3 regions of the Pseudonocardia sp. CA-142604 genome follow, and region 3 is predicted to be linked to each of the others. Evidence: riboswitches for the same ligand, from Rfam matches in the RefSeq annotation. Region 3 holds a riboswitch; each other region holds the start of a gene.
The links. Region 3 has a riboswitch for S-adenosylmethionine ahead of ACQPZQ_RS16990 (DUF1684 domain-containing protein). Riboswitches for the same ligand answer to the same signal wherever they lie in the genome.
Positions count from the first base shown of each region.

Region 1: linked by a shared signal. The riboswitch ahead of thrC (threonine synthase) and the one ahead of ACQPZQ_RS16990 (DUF1684 domain-containing protein) in region 3 are both predicted to bind S-adenosylmethionine.
Region 2: linked by a shared signal. The riboswitch ahead of ACQPZQ_RS26050 (aminotransferase class V-fold PLP-dependent enzyme) and the one ahead of ACQPZQ_RS16990 (DUF1684 domain-containing protein) in region 3 are both predicted to bind S-adenosylmethionine.

Region 1 is NZ_CP192045.1:8,012,136-8,022,009, reverse strand. It holds partial or broken gene ACQPZQ_RS36285 (ComEC/Rec2 family competence protein) at 1-1,181, shown strand, start outside; gene ACQPZQ_RS36280 (MFS transporter) at 1,512-2,894, opposite strand; gene ACQPZQ_RS36275 (hypothetical protein) at 3,560-3,973, shown strand; gene thrC (threonine synthase) at 4,167-5,438, opposite strand; SAM riboswitch class I at 5,447-5,563, opposite strand; gene holA (DNA polymerase III subunit delta) at 5,692-6,669, shown strand; gene rpsT (30S ribosomal protein S20) at 6,756-7,016, opposite strand; gene ACQPZQ_RS36255 (alpha/beta fold hydrolase) at 7,178-7,930, shown strand; gene ACQPZQ_RS36250 (GGDEF domain-containing protein) at 7,949-9,838, opposite strand.
Region 2 is NZ_CP192045.1:5,738,030-5,747,903, reverse strand. It holds gene ACQPZQ_RS26060 (HAD family hydrolase) at 1-44, opposite strand, end outside; gene ACQPZQ_RS26055 (methionyl-tRNA formyltransferase) at 123-1,079, opposite strand; gene ACQPZQ_RS26050 (aminotransferase class V-fold PLP-dependent enzyme) at 1,169-2,542, opposite strand; SAM riboswitch class IV at 2,577-2,692, opposite strand; gene ACQPZQ_RS26045 (aminotransferase class V-fold PLP-dependent enzyme) at 2,783-4,291, opposite strand; gene ACQPZQ_RS26040 (alpha/beta hydrolase family protein) at 4,291-5,667, opposite strand; gene ACQPZQ_RS26035 (MFS transporter) at 5,819-7,039, shown strand; gene ACQPZQ_RS26030 (hypothetical protein) at 7,084-7,479, shown strand; gene ACQPZQ_RS26025 (3-hydroxyacyl-CoA dehydrogenase) at 7,503-8,264, shown strand; gene ACQPZQ_RS26020 (nuclear transport factor 2 family protein) at 8,329-8,703, opposite strand; gene ACQPZQ_RS26015 (DUF3047 domain-containing protein) at 8,797-9,849, opposite strand.
Region 3 is NZ_CP192045.1:3,721,480-3,731,353, reverse strand. It holds gene ACQPZQ_RS17000 (N-acetylmuramoyl-L-alanine amidase) at 1-635, opposite strand, end outside; gene ACQPZQ_RS16995 (flavin reductase family protein) at 1,230-1,781, opposite strand; gene ACQPZQ_RS16990 (DUF1684 domain-containing protein) at 1,778-2,602, opposite strand; SAM riboswitch class I at 2,892-2,985, opposite strand; gene ACQPZQ_RS16985 (sodium:solute symporter family protein) at 3,591-5,090, shown strand; gene ACQPZQ_RS16980 (hypothetical protein) at 5,110-5,436, shown strand; gene ACQPZQ_RS16975 (NtaA/DmoA family FMN-dependent monooxygenase) at 5,453-6,772, shown strand; gene ACQPZQ_RS16970 (ABC transporter substrate-binding protein) at 6,824-7,810, opposite strand; gene ACQPZQ_RS16965 (amino acid ABC transporter ATP-binding protein) at 7,889-8,680, opposite strand; gene ACQPZQ_RS16960 (amino acid ABC transporter permease) at 8,677-9,651, opposite strand; gene ACQPZQ_RS16955 (GNAT family N-acetyltransferase) at 9,648-9,874, opposite strand, start outside.

The DNA.
Region 1 (9,874 bases), 4.3 Mb from region 3:
TCAGCCCGATCGCGGTGGTCGCCAACCTGCTCGCCGTGCCCGCGGTCGCCCCGGCGACCGTGCTCGGCGTGCTTGCCGCGGTGCTGTCGCCGCTCGGTTCCGCACCGGCGCAGGCGTGCGCCTGGCTGGCCGGGCCGGCGGTGGGATGGCTCGTCCAGGTCGCCGACCGAACAGCGGCCGTGCGGGGTGCCGTGCTCCCGTGGCCCGACGGGCTCACAGGTGCCCTGCTGCTCGGCGGACTGGTGATCGTGCTGCTCGTGCTCGGCCGGTCGCGGCGGTGGAGAGCGATGCTGCTCGCGGTGCTCGTCGGGCTGGGGCTCGTCTTCGTGCCTACGCGGCTCGTTCCGCCGGGATGGCCGCCTGCCGGGTGGGCCGTGGTGGCGTGCGACGTCGGACAGGGCGACGCGGTGGTGCTCGCCACCGGCCGTCCGGGCTGGGTGGTGCTCGTCGACGCAGGCCCCGGTGATGGACCGGTCGATGCGTGCCTCGACCGGCTCGGCGTGGAGGGCATCGCCATGGTCGTGCTCAGCCATCTGCATGCCGACCATGTCGGTGGCCTGGCGGGAGCGGTGCGCGGGCGGCCGGTAGGGGCAGTCGCTGTCGGCCCGGTCCATGAGCCGCACTGGGCGTTGCGGACCGTGGCGCGCCAGGCAGCGGAGGCCGGCGCACCTCTCGTGGCGCTGACGGCGGGGCAGCGTCTCCGGTGGCCAGGGCTCACCGTGGACGTGCTCGCTCCCCGGCATCCGGCTGCCGGTGTGGATCCCGACGACGGCACGGCGGTCAACGACGGCTCGCTCGTGCTGCGGGCCACCATGCCGGCGGCCACCGCGTTGCTCACCGGCGACGTCGAACTCGCAGCTCAGGCCGACCTGCTGGTATCCGGAGCCGACCTGCGCGCGGACGTGCTCAAAATGCCACACCACGGCTCTCGCTACACGTCGGGCAGCTTCCTCACCGCCGTCGCTCCGCGCACGGTGCTGGTGAGCGTCGGTGCGGGAAACCGGTATCGGCACCCCGATCCCGGCCTGCTCGGCGGCCTCGAGCAGAGTGGAGTGGCGGTGCGGCGCACCGACCTCCATGGCGACATCGCAGTCGTGGCCGGCGTGGCAGCGGGTGCCGGCGCCGCCGAGCGCGCACCCCTGCAGGTCGTCAGCAGGGGCAGCCCGTTGCCCGCTCCGCGCCGTGGCCCGTCATGGCGTCCGCCGCTCCGCCCCGTGCCCCGCCCGCAGCGCTGCGCCACCGGCGTTCCCGCCGATGCCGGCCGGCGGGGCCGCCGGCGCGTCGGGTGGACGTGCCGCCGGCGCCGCCGGGATGCAGCCCCCGGCCAGCGTGATCCCCCCGGGGCTGCGTCCACCAGGCCAGGGCCAAGGCTCGGTAATGGGCCCAGGGACCGCGCTGACCACCGCTGCCCGGGCGATCGTGTCGGGGCGCACGGGCGCACCACCTCCTCGCGTCCGGAAGCGACGGCTCAAGCCCACGGGGGGTCTACTCGCCGGGGTCGGGTAGGGAGGTCAGGTGAGGCCTCCGAGTTCGGCGGCGGGTACCTCGCCGGGCTCGACGCCGACGCCGAGGCGGAGGCAAGGGAGCGAGACCAAGCTCGTCACGGAGATCCCGACGACCCAGACCGCCACGGCGAGGCCGTTGCCACCGCCGACGGCCAGGAGAGCCGTCGAGGCGATGGGGGTGAGCGCGCCGCCCAGCACGGACGAGATCTGGAAGGCGACGGACGCTCCGCTGTAGCGCACCTGCGCGGGAAACAACTCGGCGAGCAAGGTGGCCTGCGGCCCGTTCACCGTGCCGACGGTGAGACCGGAGACCGCATACGCGATCAGCGCCGCCGGGTACGAACGGCTGTCGAGGAGGAGGAAGAACGGGATCGCCCAGACCACCATGGACACCAGCCCGAGCACGGTCAGCGGTCTCACACCCAGGTGTTCGGAGATCCTGGCGGACACGAGGACCCCCAGGAAGAACGTTATTCCGAACATCCCGGAGAGCAGGAGCATCGCGGTGGGGGAGAAGCGCAGGACCTGCTGTCCGTACGGGATGAGGTAGACCGAGAGCAGCAGCCCAACCGCGGGGGACGCGGTGACGGCGAGGGTGCCCGCAACGAGTGCTCTCGGGTGCCTGCGCACGAGTGCCCCGAGGGGGAACCGCACGAGCTGTCGTGACTCGCGCACGCGATCGAACGCCGCGCTCTCACGCAGGCACAGGCGCACGATCACCCCCGCGACGACCAGCGTGATGCTCAGGAGGAACGGAATTCTCCATCCCCACGCCTGGAACTGCTCCCTCGATATCAGCGTGCTGCAGAGCAACGTGATCGCGGTTGCCAGAACCAGGCCCGCCGGGTTGCCCAACTGGGGGAGTGAGCCGTAGACGATCCTGCGGTTCGGCGGTGCGTGCTCGACAGCCATGAGCACAGCGCCGCCCCACTCGCCGCCGAGGCCGACGCCCTGGATGATTCGGCAGACCACGAGCAACACGGGTGCCGCCACGCCGACGTCGGAATAGGTGGGCAGCAGGCCGGTCACGAACGTCGCGCCGCCCGCGGTGACCAAGGAGACCACGAGCAGGCGCTTGCGCCCGATGCGGTCACCGAAGTGGCCGAACAGGACGGCGCCGACCGGGCGCACCAGAAAGCCCACCAGAAACGTGCTCAGCGATGCCAGCGTCCCGGCGACGGGCGAGAAGGACGGGAAGAACCGGCTGGCGAAGACCAGGCCGGCGGCCAGCCCGTAGATGAAGAAGTCGTAGAACTCGATCGTCGTGCCGATGAGACTTGCGGCGGCGGCGCGGGCCTGATGCGCGGAGCGCGAGTGTCTATCCGGAAAGCGCGGAGTTCCGCTGTCGGATACGGAACTGTAGGCACATTTACCACTCCCGTCGGCCACGGCGAGCCCTTCTGTCGTTGGCGCTGCGCTACTGGGATGACGCTCTGTCGGACGCCGGAATCGACCTCTATGCCGGTTGGCTTCGGTGATCCGGGTGAATCCGATCGGTCGGATGAAAATCGTTGTGGCAAACACACGGTACTGACGCGGGTATGTTGCGATTGAATGTTCTGGATCACACTCGGGAAGGCGTCCCGGTCGTCCTCCGGGGTCGAACCGGGCGGTTTGCTCTGCTTCGTGACGCCTGGGGACGCGTCGTCGTGCCGTCCGTCTGCGGAGCCGGCCGACCGGCCGGATCCTTCGTCGTCCATCGGGTTACCCGCCGAATGCGTGCTTCTGTGGCTTCGTCTCCGGTCTGAGCAGCGCGGTGGCGACCGGCGCTGTGCTCGGCAAGGGTCGGCCGAAGCCGGACGGATCTTCGGTGGGGAAGGCGAAACGCGGCCGCTCAGTTGTTGTTTCGAACTGCGGATCCGCCGCGTGCGACAGGAGCGCGAAGTGACCTGGTGCAGTGGAATGCGGGCACTCGTGAGTGGGTCGCCGCTGTTCTTCGTCGGGGTCGTGATCCATGGAATTCGCTGAGCGTGAACGAGCACACCACGTCCGCGGCCGCCGAACCGGAAGCCACTGAACAAACCAGGGGCTGTGCAGCCTGCGGGACTGTCGCCGTGGGACGCCCGCTGCTCGTGGCGAGCGTGGTGAACATCCTCGATCCGGAGGAACCCGGGCAGGACCTCGCCACGTTCGTGCTCGTGAGCCCGGCGTGGATCGTTCTCGACGCCTGCTACGCCGAGATCCGGGTGTCGCGGGTGCGCCGGGCGCGGCGGGGTGACCAGCGGTGGCCGGAGCGGCTCGCCGGCCGGCGGACGAGCTATCTCATCACTCTCGCTACCGCGATTACCTTGCGCGGCGGCGGCGTCGACGTCGTCCTGATCGAGGGTGACGGCGACGTGGTCACGGTGCTTCTCGCGTCGGCGATCCTGCACCCGATCTACGCGTTACGCCCAACTCCACCCTGCTGCCGAAGCCGTTCTCCGTTCCGGGCACGCCGAGGCCGACGCTGCTCTACTTCGCCCGGCTGAAGGCGACTTGGAGCGCTCACCCTTGCGGGTCGTCAGCAAGGGCAGCCCGTTGCCGGCTCCACGTCGCAGCCCGTCATGGCGTCTACCGCTCCGCCGTGTTCCCCGCCCGCAGCGCTGTCCGGGTGCAGCCCCCGGGTCAGCGTCCCCCGGGGCTGCGTCCTGCGGCCAGGGGCCCAAGGCCCGGCCGGTGGGCTCAGAGACCGCGCTCGGCGAGGGCCTCGCGCACGGCCTTGCTGGTGGACGGGACCGTGGCCGACGGGCCGATCTGACCGGCCACCGCGTCGAGGGTCTTGAGACCGTCGCCGGTGATCAGCAGCACGGTCTCGGCGTCGGGGTCGAGCGCGCCCGACTCCACCAGCTTCTTCGTGGTGGCCACGGTGACTCCACCGGCGGTCTCGGCGAAGACACCCTCGGTGCGTGCGAGCAACCGGATGGCGTCCACCACCTCGGCGTCGCTGACGTGCGCGATCGCGCCACCGGTGCGGCGCACCGCGTCAAGGACGTAGGGGCCGTCGGCGGGGTTGCCGATCGCGAGTGAGCGGGCGATCGTGTCGGGGCGTACGGGCTGCACCACGTCGTGGCCGTCCTCGAACGCCTTGGCCACCGGCGAGCAGCCCGTGGCCTGCGCACCGAACACGCGGTAGGGCGTGGCATCCACCAGGCCCAGCTTTCCGAGCTCGGTGAAGCCCTTGTCCACCTTGGTCAGCTGCGACCCCGACGCCACGGGCACCACGACCTGCTGCGGCAGCCGCCACCCGAGCTGCTCGGCCACCTCGTAGCCGAGGGTCTTGGAGCCTTCGGCGTAGTACGGCCGCACGTTGACGTTGACGAACGCCCAGTCCTCGTGCTCGGCGGCGAGCTCGGTGGCCAGCCGGTTCACGTCGTCGTAGTTGCCCTCGACCGCGAGCAGCGTGCCGTCGTACACGGCGGTGGTGAGCACCTTCGCCGTCTCCAGGGACGACGGGATGAGCACCACCGAGTCCCACCCGGCACGGGCCGCCGCGGCCGCCACGGCGTTGGCGAGGTTGCCCGTGGACGGGCAGGCGAGCACCGAGAAGCCCAGCTCGCGCGCGGCGGCGAGCGCCACGGCCACCACGCGGTCCTTGAAGGAGTGGGTGGGGTTGCCGGTGTCGTCCTTGACCCAGAGGTTGCGCAGGCCCAGAGCGGCGCCCAGGCGATCGGCCTTGATCAGGCGGGTGAGGCCGGGCTCGGTGTTGGGGTGCTCCTGCACGGTGGAGGGCACGGGGAGGAGCTGCCGGTAGCGCCAGATCGACTTCGGGCCGGCCTCGATGGACTCGCGGGTGACGGTGCCGAAGTCGTAGGCGACCTCGAGCGGCCCGAAGCACTGCGGGCACGCGAACTCCGCGGCGAGCGCGATCTGGTGGCCGCACTCGCGGCAGGAGAGGGCGCGGGCAGGCCCGAGGTCGTACGAGGTGGTGGCCGAGGCGTCGGCAGTCAAGGTCATGAGAAGTCTCCTCATCTTTCCCGCATCGTGCGGGTCGGAATTGGCACCGTGATCGAACGCGTGATCGCGCATCGCCGGTTGCCGGGGCTTCGCCGGGCCGTTCCCTCTGCCCCTCTGGATGAGCCATGTGAAGTTGTGTCCGGCAGTTCGGACCGCCGGATGCAAGACACGTTACGACACGATCGACTCGAATCCCAACCCGTGGCCCACGATCTGGGAGCCGGCTCACGCGTTGTCGGTGCCGTGCGCGAGCATGGACGACGTGCCCGCGCCATCCGCACCTGCGCCGCTGCACCTCGTCCTCGGCGAGGAGGAGCTGCTGGTCGAGCGCGCTGTCGAGCAGGTGGTGGCCGAGGTCAGGGTCGGCGAGCCCGGCGCCGAACTACGCCGGTATCGGGCGGCCGACCTCACACCGGCCGACCTGGCCGACAATCTCAGCCCGTCGCTCTTCGCCGAGGGCCGGGTGATCGTCCTGCAGGCCGCCCACGAGGTGGGCAAGGATCTGGCGGCGGCGATCGTCCAGCAGTCCGCCGATCCGGCCGAGGGCATCGTGCTGGTCGTGGTCCATGCGGGGGGCGCGCGCAACAAGCCGCTCGCCGACGCGCTGCGCAAGGGCGGCGCCGTCGTCACCATGTGCAACAAGATCACCCGCTCCGACGAACGGGCCGACTTCGTGCGGGCCGAGGCCCGGCGGGCCGGCGGTCGTATCGCGCCGGACGCCGTGGGCGTCATCCTCGAGGCGGTGGGGTCCGATCTGCGGGAGCTCGCCGCCGCGGTGGGCCAGCTCGTGGCCGACACGGGCGGCAAGGTGGACGAGCACGCGGTGCGCCGCTACCACCGGGGCCGGGCCGAGGCGTCGGGGTTCACGGTGGCCGACAAGGTGATGGCGGGCGACCGGGCCGGGGCGCTGGAGGCCCTGCGGTGGGCGATGGTGCTCGGCGTGGCGCCGGTGCTGGTGGCCGACGCCCTGGCCGACGGAGTACGCACGCTGGCCAAGGTGGGAGCGGCAGGCCGCGGCGATCCGAACCGGCTCGCGGGCACGCTCGGCATGCCGCCGTGGAAGATTCGCAAGGCCCAGTCGCAGGTTCGAGCCTGGCAGCCGGAGTCGCTCGCACTGGCCTTCGAGGCCGCCGCCGAGGTGAACGCCGACGTCAAGGGCGCGGCAGCCGATCCCGGCTACGCCCTTGAACGGGCAGTGCTGCGCATCTGCGCGGCGCGCGAGAGCCGCTGAGCGCGTCCCTCAGGGGGCGGCCGGCGAGTTGTCGAGCACACCACAACGGCGCCGCCCCGAAGGGCAGCGCCGTTGGGAGAGCCTGATCAGAGCGCGGCGACGCGCTTCGACAGCGCCGACTTGCGGTTGGCCGCCTGGTTCTTGTGGATGACGCCCTTGCTGGCCGCCTTGTCCAGGGCTCGGGCCGCCGAGCGCTGCAGCTCGATGGCCTTCTCGTTCTCGCCGGCCTCCACAGCCTCACGGAAGCGCCGCACCGCGGTGCGCACGGAGGACTTGACCGACTTGTTGCGCTGGCGGCGCTTCTCGTTGGTCTTGACCCGCTTGATCTGGGACTTGATGTTGGCCACGCGAATGCCTCGAGTTCTTCTTCGCCTTGTTCCGGTCGGCACCGGCGGCGGGGGATCGTGCGTTCACGCCGGGCGCTCAGCGGTCCATGCTACAGCTCGGCGACGACCGGTCGGAAATCGGCCCGGGCCCCCGCACCGAGAGTGACGCCTAGGCTACGTGCGTGACTGTGGTTCTGGTGCATGGCAACCCCGAGACCGAGGCGATCTGGGACCTGCTGAGCGAGCGGCTCGCCGCCCGCGGTCGGACCGATCAGGTGCGGTTGTCGCCGCCGGGCTTCGGCGCTCCGGTGCCGGACGGGTGGACGGCGACCGTCGACGAGTACCGCGACTGGCTGGTGGCCGAGCTGGAGAAGATCGGTGAACCGGTCGACCTGGTCGGTCACGACTGGGGCGGCGGCCATGTGCTCAACGTCGCGATGAGCCGTCCCGACCTGCTGCACAGCTGGTGCTCGGACGTCATCGGCATCTACGACCCCGACTACGTGTGGCACGACCTCGCGCAGGTCTGGCAGACACCCGGCGAGGGCGAGGAGGCGATCGAGGCTCGCCTCGCCATTCCCGTCGAGGAGCTCGCTGGAGGCCTGGTCGACCTCGGTATGGACCCAGGGGTGGCGCGGCGCGTCGCTCCGGGCTTCGACGCCGAGATGGGGCGGTGCATCCTGGCGCTCTACCGCTCGGCTGCCCAGCCGGTGCTCCGCGAGCTCGGCGCCCGGCTGCCGGACGCAGCAGCGCGCCCGGGCCTCGCTCTGACCGCCACCGAGGATCACTTCGTGGGTACCGATGAGCAACGCCGGCGCGCCGCGGCTCGGGCGGGGGCTCGCGTGGGGGTGCTCGACGGGCTCGGACACTGGTGGATGGCCCAGGATCCCGACCGCGGCGCCGCCGTGCTCACCGAGTTCTGGGACTCGCTGTGACCAGCAGGCGTCTGCCGGCTACTCGGACCGGACGGTAGCTGCGCTCGGCCGTCCCGCTCTCGAGCTGACCGTCGCCGGTGTCACGGTGTTCGACGCCGCCACGGACGTGGACGTCAGGGTGGACATGACGCGGTTGGAGTGCACGGGCCCGGACTCCGCCGCGGTGGCTGCGGCCGGGGCGACCGCGCCGGAGACGACGGTGTTGCCGCCTGCGTGCTTGGCCCGGTACATCGCGGCGTCCGCGGCCGCGAGCGCCGCAGCGGGGTCGCCGTCCAGCGGGGCACGCACCACGCCGACCGACATCGTGACGCCGGCGGCGACCTCGACCGGCAGCGCTGCCACGGCGTCGGCGGCACGCTGCAGCGCCGCTCGCGCCTCCGCGGGTGGGGTGGCCGGCATGACGACGACGAACTCGTCGCCGCCGTAGCGGGCCACCAGGTCGTGCGAGCGCAGGATCGTGCGCAGGCACGTCGCCACCTCGCGGAGGACGGCGTCACCGGCGGCGTGCGAGCGGTCGTCGTTGACGTCCTTGAACCGGTCGAGGTCGATCAGGGCGACGGCGCACGGTTGGGCGGACGGCGTGGTGACGGCCTCGGCGAGCCGCAGGTCCAGGGCACGTCGGTTGGGCAGCCCCGTGAGCGGATCCTGCATGGCCTGCGCGGCCACCGCGCCGTGCTCGAGGGCGAGGCGGTGGTGCTCGGAGTGGCTGCGCAGGGCCGTGAGCCGTGCCTCGCGCAGCGCCCAGAGCTCGGACTCCAGGGCCTCGGCGTAGCGGGCGAGGGCGTCGGGCCGCCGGGGTGCGCCGTGGGCGATCCCGTCCATCTTCGCGAACTCGCGGTGCAGGGCGAGGGTGAGCACCGCATCCGGGGTGGCGATGCGCAGCTCCCGCTGCAGGGGTGCGAGTGCCGCGGCCGCGGCTGCGGGACGGCCCGCGACCAGCAAGCAGCGCGCCGTGGCGATGGCGAGCATGATGCGGTCCTCGGTGAAGTGGGTGGTCGCCTCCAGGGAGACGAGCAGGTCGATCTGGTCGGGTGTCGGCTGCTTCAGGGCGTAGGCGGTGCTGATGATCGAGCAGCCCTTGATGGCCGCCGACCCGTCGTCGTGGATCCCGTGCGCGGGGCCCCAGAGCTGTGCGGCCGCGTGGGCGGCCTGTGCGGCCCCGACGAAACGGGTGGCTGCGGCGGCGTCCCGCCCACCACGCTCGAGGCGCAACGCCCACGACAGTTGCAGCCGCACGCGGTTGAGCTGGTGGATGAGGCGGTCCATCGCCGGAACCCCGCCGCTCTCGGTCACCGCGATCCCCTGTTGCGAGACCTCGTCGGCCAGCTCGTGCGAGCCGAGCTTGAGGAGCAGGAGGACCAGCCCGTTGAGGCTCCGCGACAGCAGACGTGACCATTCCTTCGGATCCTCGCCCGGCATCGGGGCAGCGAGATCGGTGAGGATGGCGTGCGCCGCCGCGGTGTCGGCGAGGGCGTTCTCCCCCTGGCAGAAGGTGCTGGTGCGAAGTGCGCGCAGAGTGGCCGCTTCGCCGAGCCTGCGGGGGTCGTTGTCGAGCTCGGCGAGCTCCGTGTACTCCTGCAGCAGCGTCTCGACCTCCGTCCGCACGGTGTCGGCCTCGCCGTGGCCCGGAATCGTGAGGCCGGGGTCGTAGATCCGGATCATGATGCACATCCGGAGCAGTTCGGACACCAGCGTGGACGGTCGGTCGTGACGGGCGGCGACGAGCAACGCGTCGAGCCCCACACGCGCGGCGGCTCGCCCCTCGGCGGCCGCCCGCTGCTGCCAGCGAAACTTGTCGGTGGCTCGGACGATGAGCTCCTCATCGGTGAGCCCGTGGGCGTCCTGCGAGCACCGGCAGCTGGGCTCACCTGCCACAAGGGCGCACTCGCTCGGGGCAGTGATCGCCACGGACGAGCGCGATATCACAGATCGCTCCCCTGGAGG
Region 2 (9,874 bases), 2.0 Mb from region 3:
GCCGTATCGAACACAGCTGTGTCGAGGTCATGGTCGTGGGTCACGCGAGCCGAGTACCCGATGGGCGACGGAAGCACCGGCCGCGACGGCTCGGATGTCGGGTGCGGCCGACCGGCGGCGCGTCAGGCGGTGGGGTGTGAGGTGAGGTAGCCGCCCATCCTCGTGAAGTACTCCGCGGCCGCGTGCTCGTGGCCGTCGTCGGTGCGGACGCGGCGGATCACGAGACCCGGGTTGCGGCCGCGGCGGGCGTCGGCCCCGGCCACCACCACAACGCCACCGGCGCCGTCACGGATGAAGATGCGTCCGGGCGTGCCGCCGTAGGGCGTGTCGGTGACGCCGGCGGCGAGCACCCGCAGCCTGGTCGAGCCGTGGAAGCAGTAGGCGTTGGGATAGGGGTCGACCTGCGCGCGCACCAGATTGGCGATGTCCCGGGCCGGCCAGCTCCAGTCGATCCGGTTGTCCTCCTCGCTGCGCCGGTGGAAGTAGCTCGCCCGGCTGCGGTCCTGCGGCTCCCAGTCGGTGCGTCCCGAGGCCAGGAGCTCCAGTGCGTCCACGGTGATCGGCCCGAACATGGCCAGAGTGCGGTCGAACAGCTCGACGATCGTGTCCTCGTCGCCGACCGGGGTGGCGCGCTGGAGCACGATGTCGCCGGCGTCGAAGTCGCCGTCCATCATGTGGGCGGTGACCCCGACCTCGGGCTCCCCGTTGATCAGCGCCCAGTTGAGGGGCGCGAAGCCCGCGTAGGCGGGCAACAGGGCGTCGTGCACGTTGAGCGTGCCGAGCCGGGGGAGGGAGAAGACGGCGGGCGGCAGCCACGTGCGCCAGTTCGACACGACCATCACGTCCGCGTCAGCGGCGCCGATTCGCTCCGCCACCTCCGCGTCGTCGGCCCGGGTGCGCACCAGCACGGGGATGCCGTGCTTGGCCGCGAGCTCGGCCACGGAGTCGTTGAAGATCGTCTCGTACGGGTTGTCGCTCTCCGGGTGTGTGACGACCAAGGGGACCTCGTGCCCGGCCGCGAGTACCGCGTCCAACGTCCGATGGCCCCACGTCATGTAGCCGAACACGACGACGCGCATGCAGCACTCCTCCCCGCCCGATGTGTGATCGAAAAGGAGGATAGCTGCTTGTTAGGTTTGCCTGTCCAACGTCGCCGGGATCGGGATGCTCAATCCGAGCTGCAGGCGGAGGCCCCCGTGCCGAGAGCCAGGTCGCCCACGACCCCGAGGGGATCGTGGTCGCGCGGGTCGGGCGTCGGCACCCACCGCCCGTCGACACGTCCGTAGGTCCAGTCCGGGCCCTGCGTGACGAGCTGCCGGAGCGCCTCCACCAGCCGATCCACGTGTTCCTCGGTGGTGCCGATCCCGATGCTCGCGCGCAGCGCCTCGCCGTTCTCCCCGCAGAGCCTGAGCAGCAGCGGGTGGGCGCAGAAGCGGCCGTCCCGGACGCCGATCCCGTGCTCGGCGGACAGGTACGCGGCCACCCGTCCCGATGGGTGCTGCGCCGGGAGGGAGAAGCTCTGCACGGCGACGCGTTCGGTGCTGTCCGACCAGATCCGCAACGTCCGCACCTCCAGCACGGTGGCGAGACCCGCCGCGAGCCGGTCCGAGAGCGCGCGCTCGTGCGCGAGCGCCGCTCCGTCGAGTACCGGGGCGAGCGTGCGGCAGGCCTGTGCAAGCGCCGCCGCGCCGAGCACGTTCGGCGTGCCGCCCTCGTGCCGGTGCGGGGCGGAGGCCCAGATCGTGTGGTCCACCTCGACCTCCCGCACCGCGCCACCACCCGCGAGGTACGGCGTGCCCACGTCGAGCCAGTCACGCCGGCCGACGATCACGCCCGCACCGTAGGGGGCGTAGAGCTTGTGGCCGGAGAGAGCCACGTAGTCGATGCCTGTTTCGGCGATGTCGATGCTGCGGTGCGGCGCGAGTTGGGCGGCGTCGACCACCACCCGAGCGCCCCACCGGTGGGCGATCTCGACGATCCGGTCCAGCGGCAGGACCTCACCGGTGACGTTGGATGCGCCCGTCACGGCGACCAGGGCCACGGACGTCGATGCAAGGGCGGCCTCGAGGCCCGCGAGGGTCTCCTCCACGGTGTCGGCGGCCCGCAGCACCTGGTGGGCGCCGGTCTGCCAGGGGAGCAGGTTCGCGTGGTGCTCCACGTCCAGGCACAGGACGGTGCCCGGCACGCACCCGGCGAGCAGGTTCAGCGAGTCGGTGGTGTTGCGGGTGAACACCACCACGTCGTCCTCGGGCCGGGCGCCGACGAACTCGCCGACCGTGGCGCGCGCTGCTTCGAGGAGCGCGGTGCTGACCTGGGAGGCGTAGCCCGCGCCGCGGTGCACCGACGCGTAGTAGGGCAGCAAGTCGGCGACGTGGGCGGCCACGGAGCGCAGGGCAGGCGCGCTGGCGGCGAGATCGAGGTTGGCGTACGCCACGTTCCCGCCCGTGACCAGCGGCACCCGGAGGTCGTTGCCCACCACCGGGGGAAGCTCGCGTGACGTGGTGGACGAGATGTCGGAGGGAGCAAGAACGAGCGACAACATGGTCTCCTCATGAGGGGACCCGGCGACGCAGGCGGGTCCGCGCTTGCCACCGGACACCCCGCCCGGCGGCCTGGTCGTCACCCGGAGCACCCCACCGCGGAGGAGGGTTGCCGGCCAGCGAGCCGGGGCTTGGTGCTGGCACTCATGACCTGTCACCGACGCTACGTCGGCGTTCGATCGATCGTCAAGCCGCCCGTTGCCGCCGCCACAGGAGGATGGCGGCAACGGGGACGCGGCCCGCTAGACGTGCGTCGATTCGGAGTGGCCGGGATCGCGACGATCGTCCGGATCGTTCGCGAGGACCTTCGCCGCCTCATCGCGAAGTGACTCCCACAACGCGTCGACGTGCGAGGACTCCGTGAGCAGCGATCCGATGGCGACCCGGATGACATAGCGGCCGCCCACCGTGGTGTGGGTGAGGAACGCGCTGCCCGAGGCGTTGACGCGCTCGAGCACGGTGCGGGTGGCGCGATCGTCCGCCTCCGGCCCGTCGCCCGTGACGACACGCAGGCACACCAGTGCGAGCGACGGCTCGGCCGCGAGCTCGAACGTGGGGTCCTCGCGCACCTGGCCGGCGAGCTTCTCGGCCAGTGCGAGGTGCGAGCGGATGTGCGCCCGAAGACCGGACAGCCCGTGGCCGTGCACGACCGCCCACAGCTTCAGCGCACGGAAGCGGCGACCGAGCGGCACCTGCCAGTCGCGGTAGTCCACGACGAAGCCCGACTCCGAGGCGGCGTTGCGGAGGAACTCGGGAGTGATCGAGAGCGCGGCCGGGAGCGCGGCGGCGTCCCGCACCCAGAACAGCGACGCGTCGAACGCCGTGAGCAGCCATTTGTGGGCGTTCGTGCAGAACGAGTCGACGAGTTCGACGCCGTCGAGCAGGTGGCGGAGTTCGGGACACAGCGCCGCCACACCGGCCCACGCGGCGTCGACGTGCACCCAGGCTCCGTGCTCGGCTGCCGCGTGCGCGATCTCCCGCACCGGGTCGATCGCGCCGGTTCCCGTCGTGCCGATGGTGGCGCAGACCAGAACCGGCCGCAGCCCTGCCTCGGAGTCGGCCCGGAGCGCGGCGGCCAGGGCGTCGGGCGACATCGCGAGCGAGCCCGGCGACGGCTCGATGATCCGCAGCGCTTGTTTGCCCAGCCCGACGACCCGCACGGCCTTCGCGAGTGCGGAGTGCGTCTCGGCCGTGGCGTAGACGCGCTCCGTGCCGTCGACGCCGCGTTCCCGCCAGTCCGGGTTGCTGCGGTGCAGGGCCGCGAGGAGCGCCACGAGCGCAGCCGACGACGCGGAGTCCTGGATCGACCCGCCCCCGCCGCCTGCGAACGTGAAGGACGGGTCCAGTCCGAGCGCGGCCGCCATGGCGTCGAGCAGCACCTGCTCCACCTCGGTGGCAGCGGGCGAGGTGGCCCAGAGCATCCCCTGTACACCGAGACCGGTGGAGAGCATGTCGCCGAGCAGCGAGTGCAGCGAGGCGTTGGCCGGGAAGTAGCCGAAGAAGCCGGGGTGCTGCCAGTGGGTGGTGGCAGGCACCACCACGCGGTCGATCTCGTCGAGCAGGCCGGCGAGCGGCTGCGGCTCCTCGGGCAGGCCTGCGGCCAGCAGCGTGGGTGTCAGCTGCTCGCGCACCCATCCCGGCTGGACGTCGGGTAGCACGGGCCGGTCGGCGACGCCGGCTCGGTAGTCCGCGATCCAGTCGACGACGGCGTGACCGAGCCTGCGGAACTCCTCAGGGTCGACGTCGGGCATCAGAACCTCTCGCTCATCCAGTTGGTGACCAGGTTGAGCACCTCGGAGTCGATCGTCGTATCGATCGTCGGGTACTCGGTGATGGCGCCCGTGGTGGCCGGCTGCATCAGATGGTTGAGCTCGGCGAAGGTGCGGATCGTCACGTCCGGTTTGCCGGCGAGCAGCGTCCGCAGCGCGGGTTCACTCTGGGTCGGTGGCACCTGGAGGTCCTTTGCGCCGAAGATGGCGAGCACCGGCACCTGCAGCGCCCGCAGGGCCGGCGCGGGGTCGTAGGTGAGCACAGCGCGGTACGCGGGCGTTGCCGGGAGCTGGGCCTCGAGCTCCGCGGCGCTCGGACGCTGGTCCTCGGGCAGCGCAGAGGTCTGCTGGGCGATGCGGTCGCGGGACAGCTGCCGGGCGGCGTCGTAGTTCTGCGCCCGCAGCAGCCCACTGAGATTGCGTACGTAGTCGATCTGGGCCTGGACCTGCTCCGGGGGCGCGCCTGCCTGCTGGAAGAGCAACCGGTTCTGCAGGACGAGCACCTCCTCCCCGGTGACGGCCGGGGCAGCCATGAGCACGACGAACGCTACCCCGCCCGCGCCGGCACGCTGGGCGACGAGCGGCGCGAGGTAGCCGCCCTCGCTGTGGCCGAGCAGCCCGATCTTCGCGGGGTCGATCTCGGCACGGGTCTTCAAGAACGCGAGCCCGGCCAGTGCGTCGCCGGTGAGGTCGTCGTAGCTCGACTGCTGAAGATCGCCGGTCGAGCCCCCGACGCCGCGGTCGTCCACCCGCAGGACGGCGTAGCCGGCGCGGGTGATCGCGTCGGCGAGCACCAGGAACGGCTTGTGTCCCGCGATCGTCTCGTCGCGGTCCTGCGCGCCGCTGCCGGTGATCAGCATGACCGCGGGAAACGGTCCTTCCCCCTCGGGGAGAGTCAGCGTCCCGGCCACGGTCAGCGGACCGCTCGGGTACGTCACGTCCTCGCTGCGGTACGGGAAGGGCGGCTGCGGCTCCTGCGGTCGTCCGACATCGGGCAATGCGCCTGCGGACAGCGTGAACGGGGCGGTCTGCCCGCCTTGGCTGTAGCTCCCGGCGATCGTGCCGTCCTGGTTCAGGGTGCCGTCGAAGGTGGCGCCGCCCGGGACGTCGGGCAGGTGGAACGAGACGGCGTCGCCGTCGAGGCGCACGTCCTTCAGCGCGAGCGCACGCAGCCCCTGGGCCGGGAGGTCGAAGGTGCCGGTGGTGCCGGCGATGCGTACGCCGATCTGCAGCGGGTTCCCCGGGGTGTTGATGCTGCCGTGCCAGTCGCCGCTGAGATCCCGCGGTGTGTCAGCTCCCGGTCCAGTACACGCGCTCAGGAGCAGCAGCGCGATGAGCCCGAAGATCGTCCGTCGCATTGGCACACCGTAGTGAGTCGGTTTTGTGGCCCTTGACCGGCGCGGAGGTGTCGTTCGCACCCCGTGCGCGTCTCGGCCGGATGGTCGGTAGTGACCGTTCTCACCCCGTTTCCATGCAGCGTGAGCGGCCATGACGGACGATGGTCGTCGGGTGACCACGGAGGTGCGCCCCAGCGTGGGGGAGCGAGGGAGGCTGCGGCTGCTGCAGCTGGCCGCCCTGACCAGTACCTGTGACCGCTTCGCGATCGCCCCGCTGCTCGTGGTGATCGGTCTCGACATGGACGCACCCCTGTCGGCCGTCGCAGCCGTGGCGAGCGCGTACTTCCTGGCCTACGGCCTGATGCAACCGGTGTGGGGGATGATCAGCGACCGCATCGGCCGCGTCCGCGTGATGCGCCTGTCGCTGCTCGGTGCGGCGGTCGCCGGGATCGGGTCGGTGCTCGCCCCGAACCTGCTGGCTCTTGGGATCTGCCGCACGGTGGCGGGCGGTTGTTTCGCCGCGCTCATCCCGTCCACGCTCGTCTACGTCGGTGACATGTGGCCTGCCGCGGTGCGTCAGCGTCCGTTGGCGGACGTACTGGCAGCGTCGTCGCTCGGCATCGCGGTCGCGACAGCGGGCGCGGGCCTGCTCGCCGACCTGATCCACTGGCGCGTGGTCCCTGGTGTGACGGCCGTGGCAGCGGCCCTGCTCTGGGTCGCCCTGTCCCGGCTGCCGGAGCCGGACCGCAGCCCCGCCACGGGCAACCCGCTGCGGTCGGTCGTGCGGGTGCTGCGCGATCGGTGGGCACTGGTGGTGTTCGCGCTGGTGTTCGTCGAGGGCATGACGGTGCTCGGTGTGCTCACCTACCTGGCCCCGGCCGTGCAGGCGCTGGGGTCCTCGGCCGCCCTCGCCGGCCTGGTGGCCGCGTCGTTCGGCGTCGGGGCGCTCGGCTGGTCGCGCCTGGTCCGCATGCTGGTCGGGCGGACCTCCCCGGGCGGGCTCGCCTGCATCGGCGGCGTGCTGCTGATCGTCGGCTGGTCCGTCCCCGCGATCACGGTCAACGTCGCGACCGTCGCAGCGGCAGGCCTGTTGCTCGGCGGCTCATGGGCGTTCCTGCACACGACGTTGCAGGGCTGGGCCACCGAGGTGGTGCCCACGGAGCGGGCCACCGCCGTGGCGCTGTTCGCCGCCCTGCTCTTCCTGGGCAGCTCGGCCGGCACCGCTGCGGCCGGCCCGCTGGCCGACACGGGCGCCTTCGGGACGCTGTTCCGGGTGGCCCTCTGCGTTGCGGTGCCACTCGCGGTGGCGGCCGGAATCGCCCGCATCCGCTACAGCGCAGCCCGGGGCAGCAACCAGCCGGACGCGGCAGCCACCACCCCGACCCCGGACTGACCGCGAATCGCCGCGTCTCATCGGCAGCCGGGCAGAATCGCGGCGTGCACACGGCCTCGGACGAGCTCGGTCGCGGCCCGGTCGTGCTGCGGCGGTGGCGACGCGGGGACGCCGAGGAGCTCTACCGCGCCGTGCGCGAGTCGATCGAGCACCTCGCGCCGTGGATGGCGTGGGCGGCACACGGCTACGCCACGGCGGCCGCCGCAGCGCTCACGTCGGAGGCGTTCCGCATCGGCGCCGACCGGGTCGAGATCGTCCACGACCTCGCCAACGTCGCGAGCGGTGCGAACCCGCGGCGCCTGGGATTCCGGGAGGTGGACCGGCGGGCGCCGCAGGAGGAACGCACGGCGGGCGAGGTGGGCGTCGACGTGGTGTGGCGCCTGTGCGCCGCCCGATCAGGCGATGGTATGACGGTTCCCGGCATGAACAGTCACCTCTGACGGTTCGGACGGGAGCAGGATCTGTGGACATCTCCGACAGCGTCGCGGTCGTCACCGGGGGCGCATCCGGCCTCGGGCTCGCCACGACGAAGGCGCTGGTGGCCGCCGGAGCGAAGGTCGTGATCATCGACCTGCCGGGCTCGCCCGGGAAGGAGCGGGCCGCCGAGCTCGGAGACGCGGTGCGGTTCGCGCCCGCGGATGTCCGCAGCGAGAGTGAGGTGGCGGCGGCGCTCGACGTCGCCGACGCCCTGGGCCCGCTGCGGGTGGCCGTCAACTGTGCCGGCACCGCCAATGCGATCCGGGTGATCGGGAAGAAGGGTGTCTTCCCGCTCGCCGACTTCACGCGGATCATCGAGATCAACCTGATCGGCACGTTCAACGTGCTGCGGCTCGCCGCCGAACGCATGGTGGCTCACGATCCCGTGGGTGAGGAGCGCGGCGTCATCATCAACACGGCGTCGGCGGCCGCGTTCGACGGCCAGATCGGCCAGGCGGCCTACTCCGCGTCGAAAGGCGGGGTGGTGGGAATGACCCTGCCGATCGCCCGTGATCTCGCCTCGATGTACATCCGGGTGGTCACCATCGCGCCGGGCCTGTTCGACACACCGTTGATGGCCGGCCTTCCCGAGGAGGCCAGGGCGTCGCTCGGCGCGCAGGTGCCGCACCCGTCCCGGTTGGGCGACCCTGCCGAGTTCGGGGCACTCGCGGCGCACATCGTCGCCAATCCGATGCTCAACGGCGAGGTCATCCGGCTCGACGGCGCGATCCGGATGGGCCCGCGCTGACAGCGGTTCCGGCCGGCGGGGACGGGCCGGCATCCTGTGCCGAGTGCCGGCCCGTCCGGGTCGATCACGCGGGTACGCGGTCCAGGAAACCGTGCACGGTGGTGACCCTGCCGTCCGCCGCCACCGCCACGACGTCGAAGCCGATCACGAGCGGCTCGGCCCCGGCCGGACCGAGGCCCCACTGAAAGCGGCACACGTCGTGGTGTGAGTCGACATCCCCGATCTGCCGGAATTCCATCCCGGGGAATTGTTGCTGTACTCCGGCGATCAGGGCATCGAGCCCGTCGGTGCCGCTGACGTCGGCGAGCGGGTCGACATAGCGTGCGTCAGGCGTGAATGCGGCATCGATCGCGGCCTTGCGGGCCGCAGGGTCGGTCTCGTTCCACGCGGCCAGGTAGGCCTGGACCAGATCGGTGCCGGGAGTAATGGTGGCGGGCATCGGGAGCCTCCGGTGTTCACGGTCGGACATGACACGAAGACCTTCGCCCGGCCACGGTGGGCCGGTCGATCACCTCGGAGGTAATGCTCGCGGTCAGAGCACCTGAATTCGCTTACCGCCGGTGCGGACCACGATGTCGCGGAATGTGGCCCGGCCGGTGCCGTGACCGAAGTGGCTCACCGCGACGAGTCGCAGCGACCGGATGCGGGCCGGGGCAGGACCGATGAACCGCTCGTGGTCGGCCTGCACCGCGCGCGACTCCCGTCGCCACCGGCCGAGCCCTGCCGGCCCACGGCGCACGGGAACATGCGTCTCGGTCCAACCGGGGACGGGGCAGTCGAAGGCGTCGTCCTCGGGCTGCAGGGAGGTGCTCCAGAACCAGTTGATGCTGGGTTCGGGTCGGCCCTTCGCCGCGGGCCCTGCAGCGAAGACCGCCGCGATGCCGAGGAGGTCGTGGGTCCAGACCGTGTTCTCCGGGACCCTGCCGGGCAGTGCCTCGACCCGCCAGCTCCACTCGATGATCGTGTCGTCGCCCAGGACGACGTCGACGTCCTTCTCGATGACGCCGGCGTCGTCATCGCAGACGACCTCGATCATCGGCCTGCCCTCGGCGACGGCGTGCCGGTAGATGTCGGCCGGTCCGGTGGCCAGGAGGTAGGACCAGCCGGCCGGTGGTACGACGGGGTGGAGCAGCCGCCGCCGCTCCGCCTCGGCGAGCCGGGGATCGGTGATGCCGGGCGGTAGTGCGGCGAGGCCGTCGACCGGATCGACACCCCGCGGCCAGCGCAGCACTGTGACCGCCAACGACCCTGGGTCGCATCCAGGGGAGCCGCAACCGTCGGCGCACGTCATCGGGGTGAGCGTGCCGGACCGGTCGGCCCAGGCGCCGAGGTGGACACAGAGCTGCAACGGCCCCGAGTGGTCGACCACGACGGTGGTGGTGTCCTGGGTGCAGCCGAAAACGTCTCCACCCGGGACACGGCCCCAGAGGTGATACTTGGGGCCGCCCCAGTGGCTTGCCGACCACGTGATGCGACCCGACCCGAGCAACGTGACGCGGTCGCCACGATCTACATGGATGCCGGTGCCGGTCCAGGATGGATCGTTTCCCGGCAGCACCATGTGCACGGCAGCCGGTTGGATCATCGACCCAGCCTGGCATACCGCGACG
Region 3 (9,874 bases):
CCTGCGGGCAGGTCCAGCGCACGGACCTGTGCGGTCCGCGATGCGACGGCCGGCTGCGCGGCAAGTGCGACGCGCTGCCCACTGTCCGTCGTATGCGCCTCACCGGAGCGGATCACGTCGAACACCTCGTCCGCGAAGTCCGCGGCGGCGGCCTGCGTGCCTGAGCCCGAGTAGCGGGCCACAGCGCCGTACCAGTCTGCGGGATCGCTGGTGAGTGGCTGCCCGAGTGTTTCCTGGTCGGTCGCGAGGAGTGCCGCGCCGCCCGCGATGTTGGCGGCGGGGTCGAGCCGGATGCGGTCCTCGGGCAGCCCGGTCAGCGACGCGGCGAGGGCAGCAGTACGGGAGGGATCCGGCGTCTTTGCCGAGGACCCGGCCGTGTCGTCCCGGTCATCGGCTACCGAGTGGGACTGTGCGAGCGCGGCGCGCAGGTCCGTCAGGTGCATAGGCCCGTATCCGCCGGAGACGCTGGGTCGTCCAGCGTGGGCGTCCCAGCGCGACTCGATGTAGGACACTGCGAGCAGCACGTCAATGGGGACGTGGTATCGCTGCGCGGCGGCAGTGAACGCCTCCTGGAGCACGCCCGGCATCACGACAGCGGGAGTCGCCGCACCCGCAGGTCCGACGAGGACGAACACGGTCAGAGATGCCGATGCCGTTCCAACCGCCAGGGCCGCGCGGAAACTCCCAGCATGAGCCTGCACAGACGAACTCCAAGGTCAGGGAATGACGATTCCCTCGCCTGACGAAGAACTTTTCTCCATGCCGAATACGGAACTCGTCTTCCGCAATTGTGGCAGAGCGGCGAGGAGGCAGGGAACGCCTCCGCGAACGCACCCGACGCCGGCTGGACCGGCGCTCACTCGACGACTACGAGCCCGTCTCGCATCTACGCGACGTCGATCGCGCAGCAACTCACTCCCGAGGCCGGCCCGGCCGACGCAGATAGTCGATCGATTTTTCGCCCGCCTGCTCGGAGGCGGATTTCTGAACGATGCCGTCGATATCCAGAGTCGAACAGAATCGGCCCCACGGTAGGATGTTCGATCACCGTCGCCACAACCGCAACATGGCGGCGGTCATATCGAGGATTCGGACCTACCTGCACAACCGGATCAACGACACCCTCCGGCCCAGCCCGGCATCGCTGCATCGACTCCCCCACGCCGTGCCCGCCTTCGTGCGCAACGCCCGCGATACCCGGCCGACCAGCGCCCGTTGACGCAGGCTGGTCAGCGGGACTCCTCGCGGGGCCGGGGAAGGATGAGCTCGTAGGCGCCGCGGTGGTACAGCAGCGGAGTCCGGGAGTGATCGGCGGCGAGTTCGAGCACACGGCCCAGGACGATCGTGTGGTCGCCGCCGTCGTGCTCACTGTGGAGCCTGCAGTGCACCCACGCGCACGCTCCCTCCAGGACCGGCGCGCCGTATCGGCTGGGCCGCCACCGCACACCGGCGAACTTGTCCACGCCGGACCGGGCGAAACCCGCGCTGTGGTGCTCCTGGTCGGCGGCCAGGATGTTCACGCAGAACGTGCCGACGTCGCGGATCCGGGGCCACGTCGACGACGTGCGGGACGGCGCGAAGCTCACCAGCGGCGGATCCAGCGACAGTGATGTGAACGACTGGCAGGTGAAACCGATCGGGCCGGACGGGCCGCGCGCGGTCACCACGACCACGCCGGAGGCGAAATGCCCGAGTACGTCCCGCATCACGGCCGCGTCGACCACCGGCTCCATGACGTCCGCGGTTTCCGTGGCGCGTACTACCCCCACCGTGCTGCTCATCGGACCTCCGGCCGCGCGGGGTCGCGCTCCCCGGCTTCGACGGCAACCGCCAGGCGGTTCTCCGCGGGAGGAAGCGGGCAGGTCGCGTACGCGGTGAACGCGCACGGCAGGTTGACGGTCCGGTTGAAGTCGATGCGCACCCGGCCCTCCGCATCCGGTTCGAGAGTCTTCAGCACGCGGCCCCCGCCGTATGTGGACGCGCCCGACGTGGCGTCGCGGAAATGCAGCACCAGCCCCTCTGCTTTCCCCCGCAACGCGACCAGTTCGTGGTCACCGCCGTACACGCTGAAATGCACCACCCCGACGGCGGTCGGGAAGTGCTGCAAGCCGTCGACGACGGCGCCCACGGTGATCCGCCGCGGCTGCGGATAGGCCGCGAACCTGCCGTCGACGACCCATCGTGCGTCGACCGGGAAGGTGGGAACGCCCGCGAACTCCGTGCGGGTGATCGCCTCGGGATCACGCACGCGCAACGCGTAGGAGTCGGTGCGGCGCACGACCTCCACTCTGCGCGGGCCGACCTCGACGAGCACGCCGGGCGTGCCGTCGACCGGCTCGAGCCGCGCCGTCGACGTCACCGGCATGTCACCGACCACCAGCCCATCGGCCTCGGCCGCGGTCACCTCCACACCGCCGTCGCCGGTGGCACGCCAGATGCCGGGCAGCCCCTCGAACGAGCGGGGTTCGGCGTCGAGCCAGTACAGGCCCGTGAGGCTGAGCCAACCGTGCGGGGTCCGCAGATCCGCCTCGCGCTCGGCATGCCAGTTCGCCCACTCGTCCCGCAGGTGCTGGTCGCTCGATCGGGAATCGGTGATGCTCATGCGCTCTCCTTGCAGGAACTTCGGCATCGGGAGAATCCACTGTGGACAGGACCTCGGCTGTACCGGCATCGCCGTGATCACCGCTGTGCAGAGCCCTGACGCGACGCGTCGGATCGTCCGTACGCGTCAGCGCAGGGGAACCAGGGTGGCCGGAGGGCCGGGATGGATCAGCGACAAAGAGCGGCCTGTGTGCGGCACAGATCGACGTGCCGACGTTTCGACCAGGTGGAGGTCAACCACGAGGACGACCGGGTGGCCACCCGCTGAGCGTGCGATCGACGCACGACATCTCCCATCGATCCTGGCGTTAGCACCCGGCGCCGTGAGGCACATGGTTGCTGCGGCTTCGACGAGCCAGATCTCTCGGCCGCTCTGGATGGACGACATCGAATGTAGGCGACCACCCGATGGATCTGTCAAGGATGTGACAAAGCCGGGCGTAGGGGACGAGACGCCTGGCCGGATCGTCCGGAGAGAGGGCGAGCCCGAGAGCGGCGCTGTGCCACCCGTTCCCCGGCTACGGCACGGGCTGTGGGGCACCTCCCCGGTGAGCCCGCCGGCGGCAGGCCAGGCAGCGTCAGGAAGGTCGCTGCGCCGCGACACACGTGACTATTCGGATGGTCCAGCCGAAGTAAAACTTCTGACGACCAAATGTCCGGTCGATTCGTCACGGCGCCACAGCAATTCTCACCATTCAAGAAGTAGATGTGCGCGCGACCATAAGAGCCGCCGATGCCTTGCTCTGATCTTGTCGTTCACATACAAAGGTGGACGTGTATGGCTACGTTCAGACCACAGCTGATCGACTGGATCTCGCCTTGCTCGCCGCGAACCAGCTGTGTGTCGACGACCGGCACTGTCGCCAGAGCTGACCGGTATATCCACCACGCTCCTGGTTCGCGTATTTTCGGCGCCCCGCCTTCTCTTTTCGACATTTCGGCGATCATCCTCCGATGCCGCGCCCCAGCCATATCCCTGGAGGAATGCGATGGCTCCCACCGATGTACCGCCTGCGCTCGGCCTGGCGCTCATGGCCGGGCTGGGCCTGTTCATGCTGACCATCGCGTTCGCGGTGCGCCGGATGGCACGCAGCACGCACGACTTCGTCATCGCAGGTCGGCGGATCGGGCTCGGCTTCGGGGTCGGGTCGGTCATCGCCGTCTGGACCTGGTCGATGGCGGTGATGCTGTCGTCGGCCCAGGCCTACACCTGGGGGACCTCCGGACTTCTCTGGTTCATCGTGCCGAACGGGCTCGCGGTCGTCGCCATGGTTCCCTTCGCATTGCGGCTGCGTCGTCAAATGCCTCGTGGGTACACGATCGTCGAGTTCGTCCGCGTCCGTTTCGCGAGCCGGTCCGCGAGCACCGTCATCCTCGTCGCGATGCTTCTCGGACTGCTCGCCGAGATCTTCATCAATCTGTATGGCGTCGTTCTCGTGATGGGCGTGGTGTTCGGGCTCAACACGACGACCGTGCTGCTCGTGACGCTCGCGATCGTCATGGTCTACTCCTATTTCGGTGGTCTCTGGACATCAGCCGTCACGGCCACCTTCACCACCTTGCTCATCACCGTTCCCGCAGCGATCGTCGTGTTGTACGTGCTGGCGAAAGCCGGCGGCGCCGACCTCGTGTTCGCGAGGGTCGGAGAGGCCGGCCCGACCCGGCTGAGCGTGTTCGACCCGGCCGCCGCTGCCGGTTTCGGCATCTCGCTGGCGCTCGGGCTGCTCGCCTCGACGATGGCCGACCAGACGTTCTGGCAGAAGGTCTGGGCGATGAAACCGGCGAACCTCAATCGCACGTTCCTGTGGGCAGGCCTGTGGTTCTACCCGATCCCGTTGACGCTGGGCCTGCTCGGGCTCGTCGGCACGTCGATGGGAGTCCCGCTCGAGGCGCTCGGCGACTTCGGCGCCGGCGGCATCGGCCCGTACGTCGTGTCGCACCTGGGCCTGCCCCTGGTGCTCATCGCCCTGTATGTGCTGATCATCTGCAACGCCTGCTACTCCTCGATGGACGGAGCGTTCTCCGCCCTGTCCTCGCTCGTCGCCGTCGACATCGTCAAGCGGATCCGCCCGGACATCCCCGACACGCGACTGATCCGGTGGACGAAGCTGTCGATCCTGGTGGCCGGGGTCGTCGGAGGCGTGATCGTCAGCTCCGGGGTCGACTACGTCGAGCTGGTCAACCTCGTCTTCTTCGTCAAGGCCGCGCTGATCTTCCCGCTGGCACTGGCCATCTTCTGGCCGCGGATGACCGCCCCGGCCTTCGTCTCCAGCCTCGTGCTGAGCATCGCCGTCGGGCTGCCGCTGCGCGAGCTCGGCCACGAACTCGGCGGGATCGTCGCGCTGGAGGCCGTCTCGCTCGTCGTGGCCGTGGGCGTGAGCCTGCTGCGCCGCGAGCGCTTCGACTATGCCGCTCTCGACCGGTCCGGCGGCGGGCTCGAGACGAAGCCCGGGGCCGTGCGCCCCGTTTCCGCCGACCAGACCGCCTGACCCACCGAACGGAGCGATCATGACCATCTTCGCCATCGGACTTGCGGCGGGCCTGCTCACCGCGATCGTGTACGTGGTCGTCGCCGGGCGCGCCTTCCTGCGGATCCGCACCGAGATCCTCGCGGGCGTCGACTCGTCCGGCACCGACGCTCCCGACTACGAGCGGCAGGGTCGCAACTTCGGCTGGAAGGCTGCCGGCGGCGTGGTCGTCTCGACGTTGTTGCTGGCGCTGGTCAGCACGGTCGGCTGGACCTGGTACCTGCTGCCTTTCCTGGCGATCGGCACGTCCGTCACCGTGATCGTCGCGTTCCTCCTCGACCGCCCGAGCTCGACCGACGGTTCCTGACAGCGAGGAGGACGTCATGACCAAGAAGAAGGCCCACCTGCTCGGCTTCGTGCAGCACGGCGTGATGAACCACGCCTCGACGATGTGGGCACATCCCCAGGACAAGGTCGGTTACTCGTTCGCGCGACCCGAGTACTGGCGCGACCTCGGCCGCATCATGGAGCGCGGGCTGTTCGACGCGATGTTCATCGCCGACGAGCTCGCTCCCTACACCACCTATCAGGGCTCCAGCGACGCCGTCGTGAGGTACGCGGCGCAGTTCCCGGTGCACGACCCGGCCGCTGTCGTGCCGATCGTCGGGGCGTTCACCAAGCACCTCGGCATCGGCATCACCCTGTCCACCTCCTTCATCCGCCCGTACCAGATGGTCCGTCAACTATCCACATTGGACCATCTGACCGGCGGCCGGGTCGGCTGGAACATCGTCACGTCCTACTCGAAGAGCGAGTTCCAGGCGATGGGCCTGGAGAACCTCACCCCGCGCGACAAGCGCTACGAGGTCGTCGAGGAGTACATGCAGCTGTGCTATCAGCTGTGGGACTCCTGGGACGACGACGCGATCAGCTACGACCGCTCGACGGGTGTGTTCGCCGACCCGTCGAAGGTGCGCGAGGTCGATTTCCAGGGCCGGTACTTTCGCTCCCGGGGCCGCTCGTTCGTCATGCCCTCCCCACAGCGGCGGCCCGTGCTGTGGCAGGCAGGCTCCTCCGAGCAGGGCCGCGACTTCGCCGCCACACACGCCGAGTCGGTCTTCGGCGTCTTCCCCACGGTCACGACCATGCGCGCCTACGCCGACGACATCCGCGCCCGCGCCGACCGCGCCGGCCGTGACCCGTCGCAGCTCAAGCTGATCTTCGGGTTGCAGACGGTGGTCGACCGCAGCCGCGACCGCGCGGTCGAGAAATACGAGGAGTTCCGCTCACTGATCCGGATCGAGAGCGCGCTCGCGATCATGTCCGGGCACACCGGCGTGGACTTCTCCACACTCGACCTCGACGACGACGTCGCTGACGTCGACGCACAAGGCATCCGCGGACTGTTCGACGCGATTCTGCAGAAGAACGACGGCAAGCCCGTCACCGTGCGGGAGGCCGCGGAGCTCTACGGCATGGCGATGGGTGCGCCGACCGCGGTCGGCACGCCCGCCGACGTCGCCGACGAGATGGAGCACTATCTCGACGAGGGCGGTTGCGACGGCTTCATGCTGCTCGCCACGAACGTGCCCGGCTGCTTCGTCGACATCGCCGAGCTCGTCGTCCCCGAACTGCAACGACGCGGCCGGTACCGGCAGCGCTACCCCGGCACCACGCTGCGCGAAAGCCTGCAGGAGTACTGACAACAGCAGCCGGTGGCCGTCCGGAACGGGCCGAGGCTGCCATCGACCTCGTCAGCCGGCGGGCCGGCGCGGCAGGCCCGGAGGGTTGATCTGGGACGTCGAGACCGCTTCCGCGCGGAGGTTCCAGCGATCGAGGACCTCCTTGTACCTCCCGTCCGTGATCACCTCGTTCAGGGCGGCGCTCAGCGCACCGACCAGCTGGTTGTTCTTCTTCGTCATCGCCGCGATGTCGGCCTGCACGTCGCCACCGCCGTTGATGGTGCCGACGATCGTGGTCTTCCCGCCGGTGGCTACGTGGTAGGACGCGGTGGGGTTCGGCCCCAGGTAGAGGTCGAGCCGCCCGGACTCCAACGCGAGGTAGAAGTCGCCCTGGTTCTGGTAGTACTGGATGTTCACCGGTGGCAGGCCCGCCGCGCGGTTCTGCTCGTCCCAGCGCACCAGGATCTGCTCCTGGTTGGTGCCGGGTCCCACCCCGATGGTCAGCCCGGCGACGTCCGAAGGCTTCTCGATCTTCTGCACCTTGCCACCTGTTCGACCCTCGAACGCGATGGTGTCGACCCGGTACGTCGCGAAGTCGTACTTGTCCTTGCGTTCCTCGGTCACGGTGATGTTCGAGAAGCCGACGTCGTACTGCCCCGACTCGACCGCGAGGAACAGGTTCTCCCACGACGTGGGCTGCAGTTCGAGCCTCAGCCCCAACACGTCCGCCACGAGCTGCGCGATGTCGGGTTCGACGCCGATCACGGTGATGTCGTCGTCGGCGCGGAACGACAGGGGTGGGTTCCCGCTGCCGGTGGTGCCGACCACGAGCGTGCCGCGGTCACGGATCGACTGCGGCACCTGCGCGGCGATCGCCTCCACCTTCTCCGCACGCACCCGGTTCTGCTCGGGGCTCGTGTTGACCTTGGCACCGGACGCGGATGCCGGCGCCGGAGCGGCCGCCTGGTCCGGGTCGGGGCCCGCACAAGCCACGGCGGCCAGCACCGCGAGTGCGAGCAGAACGGCGGCCAGCCGTAGCCGTCTCAGGGACCTCGACACGGTGTTTCCTCCAGATACCCACGCAGCGGACGCCGGCGTGATGGCGACCCGGCCGGTGATCCGCGGCCGGGAGTCTGATCAGTGCAGGACCTTGCTCAGGAAGGCGCGGGTGCGCTCCTCGCGCGGCGCGTCGAGCACCTGCGACGGCGGCCCCTGCTCGACGATCCGGCCGCCGTCGAGGAAGACCACGGTGTCGGCGGCCTCCCTGGCGAAGCCGATCTCGTGGGTGACGACGACCATGGTGGTTCCGCTGCGGGCGAGGTCACGCATGACGTCGAGGACCTCGCCGACGAGTTCGGGATCCAGCGCGGACGTCGGCTCGTCGAAGAGCACGAGCTTCGGGCGCAGGGCGAGAGCGCGAGCGATCGCGACCCGCTGCTGCTGTCCCCCCGACAACCGTCGCGGGTACTCCCCCGCCTTGTCCCGCAGCCCGACCCGGCCCAGCAGCTCCTCGGCCTCTCCCACCACGTCGGCCCGGAGCCGGCCCTGCGCGGAGATCGGGGCCTCCACGACGTTCTCCAGCACGGTGAGGTGTCCGAACAGGTTGAAGCTCTGGAAGACGAACCCGATGTGCGTGCGCTGGCGCAGGATGTGGCGCTCGGAGAGCTCGTGCAGCCGGTTGCCCACCCGCCGGTAGCCCATCAGCTCCCCGTCGACGCGCACGAACCCGCGATCGACCTTCTCCAGGTGGTTGATCGCCCGCAGCAGGGTCGACTTGCCCGACCCTGACGGCCCGAGCAGGACCGTCACCTCGCCTGCGCGCACTGTCAGGTCGATGCCGCGCAGCACCTCGAGCGCGCCGAAGCTCTTGTGCACCCCACGCAGGTCGACCATGGGAGGGGCAGCCGTGACAGCGGCCGGGGCCGTCATGCCGGCACCCGCTTGCGCAGGAGGGCGATTCCGGTGCGCGCCGCCGCCCGGAACCGCTGAACGGGCGTCGGTGGCACGGTTCGCAGCGCCCCCCGGGCGTAATAACGCTCGATGTAGAACTGACCGATCGACATCACCGTGGTGAGCACCAGGTACCAGATCGCCGCCACGAGCAGCAGCGGAATGACTCGCCCGTTGCGCGTGTAGATCACCTGTACCTGGTAGAAGAGCTCCGACAGGGCCATGATGTAGACGACCGACGTGCCCTTGACCAGCCCGATCAGCTCGTTGCCCGCGGTCGGCAGGATCGTCCGCATCGCCTGCGGGAGCTGGATCCGGCGGAACTGACGCAGCTTCGGGATGCCGAGCGCCGCTGCCGCCTCGAGCTGCCCCTGGTCCACCGAGAGGAAGCCCGAACGCACCACTTCGGCGGCGTAGGCGGCCTGGTGCAGCGCGAGCCCCAGCACCGCGGCCGTGACGGGGCTGACGAGGTCCATCGTGCCGACCGAGAAGAAGGCGGGCCCGAACGGGATTCCGAAGCTGATCGCGCGGTAGAGCAGCGCCAGGTTGTACCAGAACAGCAGCTGCAGGATCAGCGGCACGGACCGGAAGATCCAGATGTAGGTCCAGCTGACGGAGCGCAGCAGCGGATTCGGCGAGAGCCGCATGAGCGCGAGCAGCGTGCCGAGGACGAAACCGATGACGATCCCGAGCACCGTCAGCTGCAGAGTCAGCGCGACCGCCCGCAGGATCGACGGCGCGAAGAGGAACTGCCCGACGGTGGGCCAGTCCCACGCGGGGTTGGTGACGAGCGCGTTGATCGCCATCGCGAGCAGCACCGCGACGACGACCGTGGCCGCCCAGCGCCACGGGTGCCGGGCCGGCACCACGACGAGCCGTTCGTCGAGGTCCTCGGCGCCCCTCGGTCGGCCGTTCGTGATCACGGTTGCGGTGTCGGGAGCTGCGCTCATCGAGAGCTCACTTCCTTCTCGAAGGGGTGCTTGCCGATCTGCTCGGCCGGCAACCCCGGGTCGTAGAGCGGCGAGTAGCCCGTGGCCAGGTAGAGGCCCTTGGCCTCCGGCTGCCGCGGTCCGGTGGTCAGGTAGATCCGCCGGTACCCGCGTGCAGCGATCTCCCGCTCGAGCTCGCTGAGCACCCGTCGGGCCAGACCCCGGCGGCGGTGCGCGGAGTGCG